3 regions of the Citrobacter sp. Marseille-Q6884 genome follow, and region 3 is predicted to be linked to each of the others. Evidence: predicted binding sites of a transcription regulator. Region 3 holds the regulator's gene; each other region holds the start of a gene.
The links. The regulator sigma-54, encoded in region 3, starts transcription at its own class of promoters, with help from an activator protein. The targets are predictions, from matches to a motif close to GTTGGCACANNTTTCGCTNT.
Positions count from the first base shown of each region.

Region 1: glnA (glutamate--ammonia ligase) is a predicted target of sigma-54. The motif match lies at 1,324-1,343, and genes of this name have one in related genera.
Region 2: norV (anaerobic nitric oxide reductase flavorubredoxin) is a predicted target of sigma-54. The motif match lies at 1,146-1,165, and genes of this name have one in related genera.

Region 1 covers NZ_CAMDRE010000001.1:1,258,914-1,261,191, reverse strand. Annotated here, with positions in the region: gene typA (ribosome-dependent GTPase TypA) at 1-1,050, opposite strand, end outside; gene glnA (glutamate--ammonia ligase) at 1,430-2,278, shown strand, end outside.
Region 2 covers NZ_CAMDRE010000001.1:46,420-48,697, reverse strand. Annotated here, with positions in the region: gene norV (anaerobic nitric oxide reductase flavorubredoxin) at 1-1,097, opposite strand, end outside; gene norR (nitric oxide reductase transcriptional regulator NorR) at 1,287-2,278, shown strand, end outside.
Region 3 covers NZ_CAMDRE010000001.1:638,983-641,260, forward strand. Annotated here, with positions in the region: gene lptB (LPS export ABC transporter ATP-binding protein) at 1-335, shown strand, start outside; gene rpoN (RNA polymerase factor sigma-54) at 382-1,815, shown strand; gene hpf (ribosome hibernation promoting factor) at 1,838-2,125, shown strand; gene ptsN (PTS IIA-like nitrogen regulatory protein PtsN) at 2,209-2,278, shown strand, end outside.

The sequences.
Region 1 (2,278 bases), 620 kb from region 3:
GGTTTCTTCAACGCGCAGCGCAACGTTGTGCACCAGCTCTTTGTTCAGGCGGTCAAGGATCTGACGAGAGGTAACATATTTACCTTCTTTACCACAGAACGGAGAGGTGTTTACGCAGAAGAACATGGTTACGGTCGGTTCATCAACGGAGAGTGCCGGCAGCGCTTCGACATTCTGCGTATCGCAGATGGTGTCGGAGATGTTCAGCTCGCCCAGACCGGTGATCGCGATGATATCGCCCGCTTCAGCAATATCACTCTCAATACGTTCCAGACCCAGGTGGGTCAGAACTTTACCGACTTTACCGTTACGGGTTTTGCCTTCGCTATCAATGATAGTGATCTGCTGGTTCGGTTTCACTTTACCGCGTTTGATACGACCGATGCCGATAACACCAACATAGTTGTTGTAATCCAGCTGGGAGATCTGCATCTGCAGCGGGCCGTCGAGATCAACGTTCGGTGCTGGTACACGATCAACGATGGTCTGATACAGCGGAGTCATGTCTTCTGCCATATCTTCGTGATCCAGACCTGCGATACCGTTCAGCGCGGAAGCGTAAACGATCGGGAAGTCCAGCTGTTCGTCAGTTGCGTCGAGGTTAACGAACAGGTCGAATACCTGGTCAACAACCCAGTCAGGACGCGCGCCAGGACGGTCAACTTTGTTGATAACAACAATTGGCTTCAGACCGTGGGCAAAGGCTTTTTTGGTCACGAAGCGCGTCTGCGGCATCGGACCGTCCATTGCATCCACCACCAGCAGCACGGAGTCGACCATGGACATTACACGTTCAACTTCACCACCGAAGTCGGCGTGCCCCGGGGTATCAACGATGTTGATACGGTAGTCATTCCATTTGATAGCGGTGTTTTTAGCGAGGATGGTAATCCCACGCTCTTTCTCCAAATCGTTGGAGTCCATCACGCGCTCTTGGGTTTCAGCACGTGCATCGAACGTACCGGATTGTTGGAGCAGCTTGTCTACCAGGGTCGTTTTACCATGGTCTACGTGCGCGATGATGGCGATGTTACGCAAATTTTCGATCACAACTTTGCCTCAGGCATTTTAGAAATAGCGCGTTATTGTACACGGATTAATCGCAGTACAAAACAGGATCACAAACATCCTCCGCAAACAAGTATTGCAGAGTTTCTTTGTGATCACATTCACGGAGCGTTAAAAGGGTTACTTTATGTCAATTGCACCAACATGGTGCTTAATGTTCACATTAAAGCACTATATTGGTGCAACACAGCGATCATGGTGCAGCCCTTTTGCACGATGGTGCGCATGATAACGCCTTTTAGGGGCAATTTAAAAGTTGGCACAGATTTCGCTTTATAATTTTTACGGCGACACGGCCAATTTTTTGCAGAATTGTAGACTTCGTTACCACGACGACAATGACCAATCCGGGAGAGTAAGTATGTCCGCTGAACACGTTTTGACGATGCTGAACGAACACGAAGTGAAGTTTGTTGATTTGCGCTTCACTGATACTAAAGGTAAAGAACAGCACGTCACTATTCCTGCTCATCAGGTAAATGCCGAATTCTTTGAAGAAGGCAAAATGTTTGACGGCTCCTCAATCGGTGGCTGGAAAGGCATTAACGAATCAGACATGGTGCTGATGCCAGATGCTTCCACCGCGCTCATTGACCCGTTCTTTGAAGAGTCTACTCTGATCATCCGTTGCGATATCCTGGAACCGGGTACGCTGCAGGGCTACGACCGCGACCCGCGCTCCATCGCTAAACGTGCTGAAGAATACCTGCGCGCTACCGGCATCGCAGACACCGTTCTGTTCGGGCCAGAGCCAGAATTCTTCCTGTTTGATGACATCCGTTTCGGCGCATCTATTTCTGGTTCCCACGTGGCTATCGATGACATCGAAGGCGCATGGAACTCCTCCACCAAATACGAAGGTGGTAACAAAGGTCACCGTCCAGGCGTGAAAGGCGGTTACTTCCCGGTTCCTCCGGTAGATTCCTCTCAGGATATCCGTTCTACCATGTGTCTGATCATGGAAGAGATGGGCCTGGTTGTTGAAGCGCATCACCACGAAGTGGCGACTGCCGGTCAGAACGAAATCGCGACCCGCTTTAACACCATGACCAAAAAAGCGGACGAAATTCAGATTTATAAATATGTGGTTCACAACGTTGCACACCGTTTCGGTAAAACGGCGACCTTTATGCCAAAACCGATGTTTGGCGATAACGGTTCCGGTATGCACTGCCACATGTCTCTGTCCAAGAACGGCGTAAACCTGTTC
Region 2 (2,278 bases), 590 kb from region 3:
TCAAAGCCCGCGTCCTGCAGACGGGTAGACAGACGATCTACTGCACCGCCGCTCCAGCCGTGTGAACCAAATGCGCTGGCGCGTTTGTTACGAAAACGCAGACCGGTCATTTCTTCCACCAGACCCGCGATTTTCGGCATCATCACGTTATTCATCGTGGAGGTGCCGACCAGTACCCCTTTAGAACGGAAGACGTTTGTCAGCACCTCGTTTTTATCGCTGCGGGCGACGTTAAAGATTTTCACCGCCACGTTTGGGTCAACTTCGTTGATACCCTGAGCAATCGCATCGGCCATCATGCGGGTGTTATTGGACATGGTGTCGTAGAAAATTGTGATGCGGTCTTCCTGATAATCCGCCGCCCATTTCAGGTACATCTCAACGATCTGCGTCGGGTTGTCGCGCCATACCACACCGTGTGAGGTCGCAATCATATCGACCGGCAAATTGAAGCCGAGAATTTCGGTGATTTTCGGCGTCACCAGGCGGCTGAACGGGGTCAGGATGTTGGCGTAGTAACGCTGGCACTGTTCGAACAGTTCGGTCTGGTCAACTTCGTCATTGAACAGGCGTTCGTCGCAGTAGTGCTGACCGAAGGCGTCGTTACTGAACAGCACCGCATCGCCGGTCATGTAGGTCATCATGCTGTCCGGCCAGTGCAGCATCGGGGTTTCCACGAAGATCAGCTGCTTGCCGTTACCGATATCCAGTGAGTCGCCGGTTTTCACCACGTTGAAGTTCCATTCCGGGTGATGATGATGCCCGTTAATGGAATCAATGGCGTTATTGGTGCAGTAAATAGGGGTATCGGGAATGCAGGACATCAGCTCGGTCAGCGCACCAGCATGGTCTTCTTCTGCATGGTTAATGATGATGTAGTCAATATCCGCCAGGTCAATTTCACTGCGCAGATTCTGCACGAATTCACGACTAAACTTGTGGTCTACTGTGTCGATCAGGACATTCTTTTCTTCACGGATAAGATAGCTGTTATAGCTGCTGCCGCGCAGCGTTTTGTATTCGGTTCCGTGGAAATCACGGACTTCCCAGTCACGTTGGCCAACCCAATGAATGTTATTTTTAACCAGAATAGACATAGCAACCTCAATAATTAATTCAGCGTTTCTCAAAAAGATATTTTGCTTATTGCAGGTTGTGTGCCAACCTTTTATCTAATTGATATATATGGTTTTTAATTTATTTGCTCATTAAGTGGTAGTCAAAATGACTATGATGTTTATAGTCAATATGACAATATGCATTGTCAAAATGACCATGAGGTAGCGATGAGCTTTTCAGTTGATGTCCTGGCGGGAATCGCCATTGAATTACAAAGCGGTATTGGACATCAGGACCGTTTTCAACGCCTGATCACCACGTTGCGTCAGGTGCTGGAGTGTGACGCTTCAGCACTGCTGCGCTACGAGTCCCGACAATTTATTCCGCTGGCGATAGATGGGCTGGCACAGGACGTTCTTGGACGACGCTTTACGCTGGAGGGGCATCCGCGTCTGGAAGCGATTGCCCGTGCCGGGGATGTGGTGCGTTTCCCTGCCGACAGCGATTTACCCGATCCTTATGACGGGCTGATCCCGGGACAGGAGAGCCTGAAGGTGCACGCCTGCATCGGGTTGCCACTGTTTGCCGGGCAAAACCTGATTGGGGCGCTAACGCTGGATGGTATGGAGCCTGACCAGTTCGATGTGTTCAGCGATGAAGAACTCCGCCTGATTGCCGCGCTGGCGGCGGGCGCCCTGAGTAATGCGCTCCTGATTGAACAACTGGAAAGTCAGAATATGCTGCTTGGTTCATCCACCGCCTTTGAGCAGATAACAGAAACGCAGATGATTGGCTTGTCGCCCAATATGACGCAGCTGAAAAAAGAGATTGAGATTGTGGCGGGCTCCGATCTCAACGTGCTGATTAGCGGCGAAACGGGAACCGGCAAAGAGCTGGTGGCAAAAGCTATCCATGAAGGCTCGCCGCGAGCGGTGAATCCCCTCGTATACCTGAACTGCGCCGCGCTGCCGGAAAGCGTGGCGGAAAGCGAACTGTTTGGTCATGTGAAAGGGGCATTTACCGGGGCTATCAGCAATCGTAGCGGCAAGTTTGAAATGGCGGACAACGGTACCCTGTTTCTGGACGAGATTGGCGAGCTTTCACTGGCGTTGCAGGCTAAACTGCTGCGCGTGTTGCAGTATGGGGATATCCAACGTGTCGGGGACGATCGCAGTCTGCGCGTGGACGTCCGTGTGCTGGCGGCCACCAACCGCGATTT
Region 3 (2,278 bases):
GCGACAGCATGGGTCAATCGCTCTCCGGTGGTGAACGCCGCCGTGTGGAAATCGCCCGTGCTCTGGCCGCAAATCCGAAATTTATCCTGCTGGATGAACCGTTTGCGGGCGTTGACCCGATTTCCGTTATTGATATTAAACGCATCATCGAACACCTGCGTGACAGCGGGCTGGGCGTGCTAATTACTGACCATAACGTGCGCGAAACGCTGGCGGTCTGTGAGCGGGCCTACATTGTGAGCCAGGGGCATCTGATCGCGCACGGTACGCCGACAGAAATTCTGCAGGACGAGCACGTTAAGCGCGTATACCTTGGGGAAGACTTCAGACTCTGATAGGGTAGAAGACTTCACCTCACTGCGGGAGAAAACAACTCTGAACATGAAGCAAGGTTTGCAACTCAGGCTCAGCCAACAACTGGCCATGACGCCTCAGCTACAACAGGCTATCCGCCTGTTGCAGTTGTCCACGCTGGAACTTCAGCAAGAACTTCAGCAAGCGCTGGAAAGTAACCCACTGCTCGAGCAAACCGATCTTCACGACGAAATTGATACGCAGGATAAACAGGACAGCGAACCTCTCGACACCGCAGACGCGCTTGAACAAAAAGAGATGCCGGAAGAGCTGCCGCTTGATGCCAGTTGGGATGAAATTTACACCGCAGGTACGCCTTCTGGCACCAGTGGAGATTACATCGACGACGAGCTACCTGTGTATCAGGGTGAGACTACACAATCGCTGCAGGATTATCTGATGTGGCAAGTGGAGCTGACCCCGTTCTCGGATACCGATCGCGCCATTGCCACATCGATTGTGGATGCGGTTGATGAGACTGGATATCTGACTGTTTCGCTGGATGACATTCTCGAAAGCATGGGTGATGACGACATCGGTATGGATGAGATCGAAGCCGTGCTTAAACGCGTTCAACGCTTTGATCCTGTTGGCGTTGCGGCAAAAGATCTCCGCGACTGTTTGCTGATCCAACTTTCGCAGTTTGACAAGGCCACGCCGTGGCTGGAAGAAGCCCGTCTGATCATCAGCGATCATCTCGATCTGTTAGCCAATCACGACTTCCGCACGCTCATGCGTGTTACCCGACTGAAAGAAGATGTGCTGAAAGAAGCCGTCAACCTGATTCAGTCGCTTGACCCCCGACCGGGACAGTCGATCCAGACAGGTGAACCGGAGTATGTGATCCCGGATGTGCTGGTGCGCAAGCATAACGATCGCTGGGTCGTCGAACTGAACAGTGACAGCATTCCACGCCTGCAGATTAACCAGCACTATGCGGCCATGTGTAATGGCACGCGTAACGATGCCGACAGCCAGTTTATCCGCAGCAACCTGCAGGATGCGAAGTGGCTGATCAAAAGTCTGGAAAGCCGCAATGATACGCTGTTGCGCGTCAGCCGCTGTATTGTGGAGCAGCAGCAAGCTTTCTTTGACCAGGGCGAAGAGTATATGAAACCGATGGTGCTGGCGGATATCGCCCAGGCCGTCGAGATGCACGAATCGACCATTTCCCGAGTGACCACGCAAAAGTATCTGCACAGTCCGCGCGGCATTTTCGAATTGAAGTATTTCTTTTCCAGCCACGTTAACACTGAGGGTGGAGGCGAAGCCTCTTCCACAGCGATACGCGCGCTGGTGAAGAAATTAATTGCTGCGGAGAACCCTGCGAAACCGCTGAGTGACAGCAAGTTAACCTCTATGCTGTCAGAACAAGGTATCATGGTGGCGCGCCGCACCGTTGCGAAGTACCGAGAGTCTTTATCCATTCCGCCGTCTAACCAGCGCAAACAGCTGGTCTGACCCAACCGATAAGGAAGACACTATGCAGCTCAACATCACTGGAAATAACGTCGAAATCACTGAAGCCCTGCGCGACTTTGTCACCACAAAGTTCGCCAAGCTTGAACAATATTTCGACAGGATTAATCAGGTCTATATTGTGTTGAAAGTGGAGAAAGTCACACACATCTCGGATGCAACACTGCATGTGAACGGTGGCGAAATTCATGCCAGCGCGGAAGGTCAGGATATGTATGCCGCCATTGACGGTTTAATTGATAAACTGGCTCGGCAGTTAACAAAACATAAAGATAAACTGAAACAGCACTAACTTGTCCGGGCAGTTAGCGGGTGCAGGACGGCCTGTTGTGAAACACAACAGGCCATTTGTACAGTTAGCGCTTAGGTGAAATTATGATAAATAACGATACGACTCTACAACTGAGCAATGTACTTAACCAGGAATGTACGCGCGCTGGCGTTC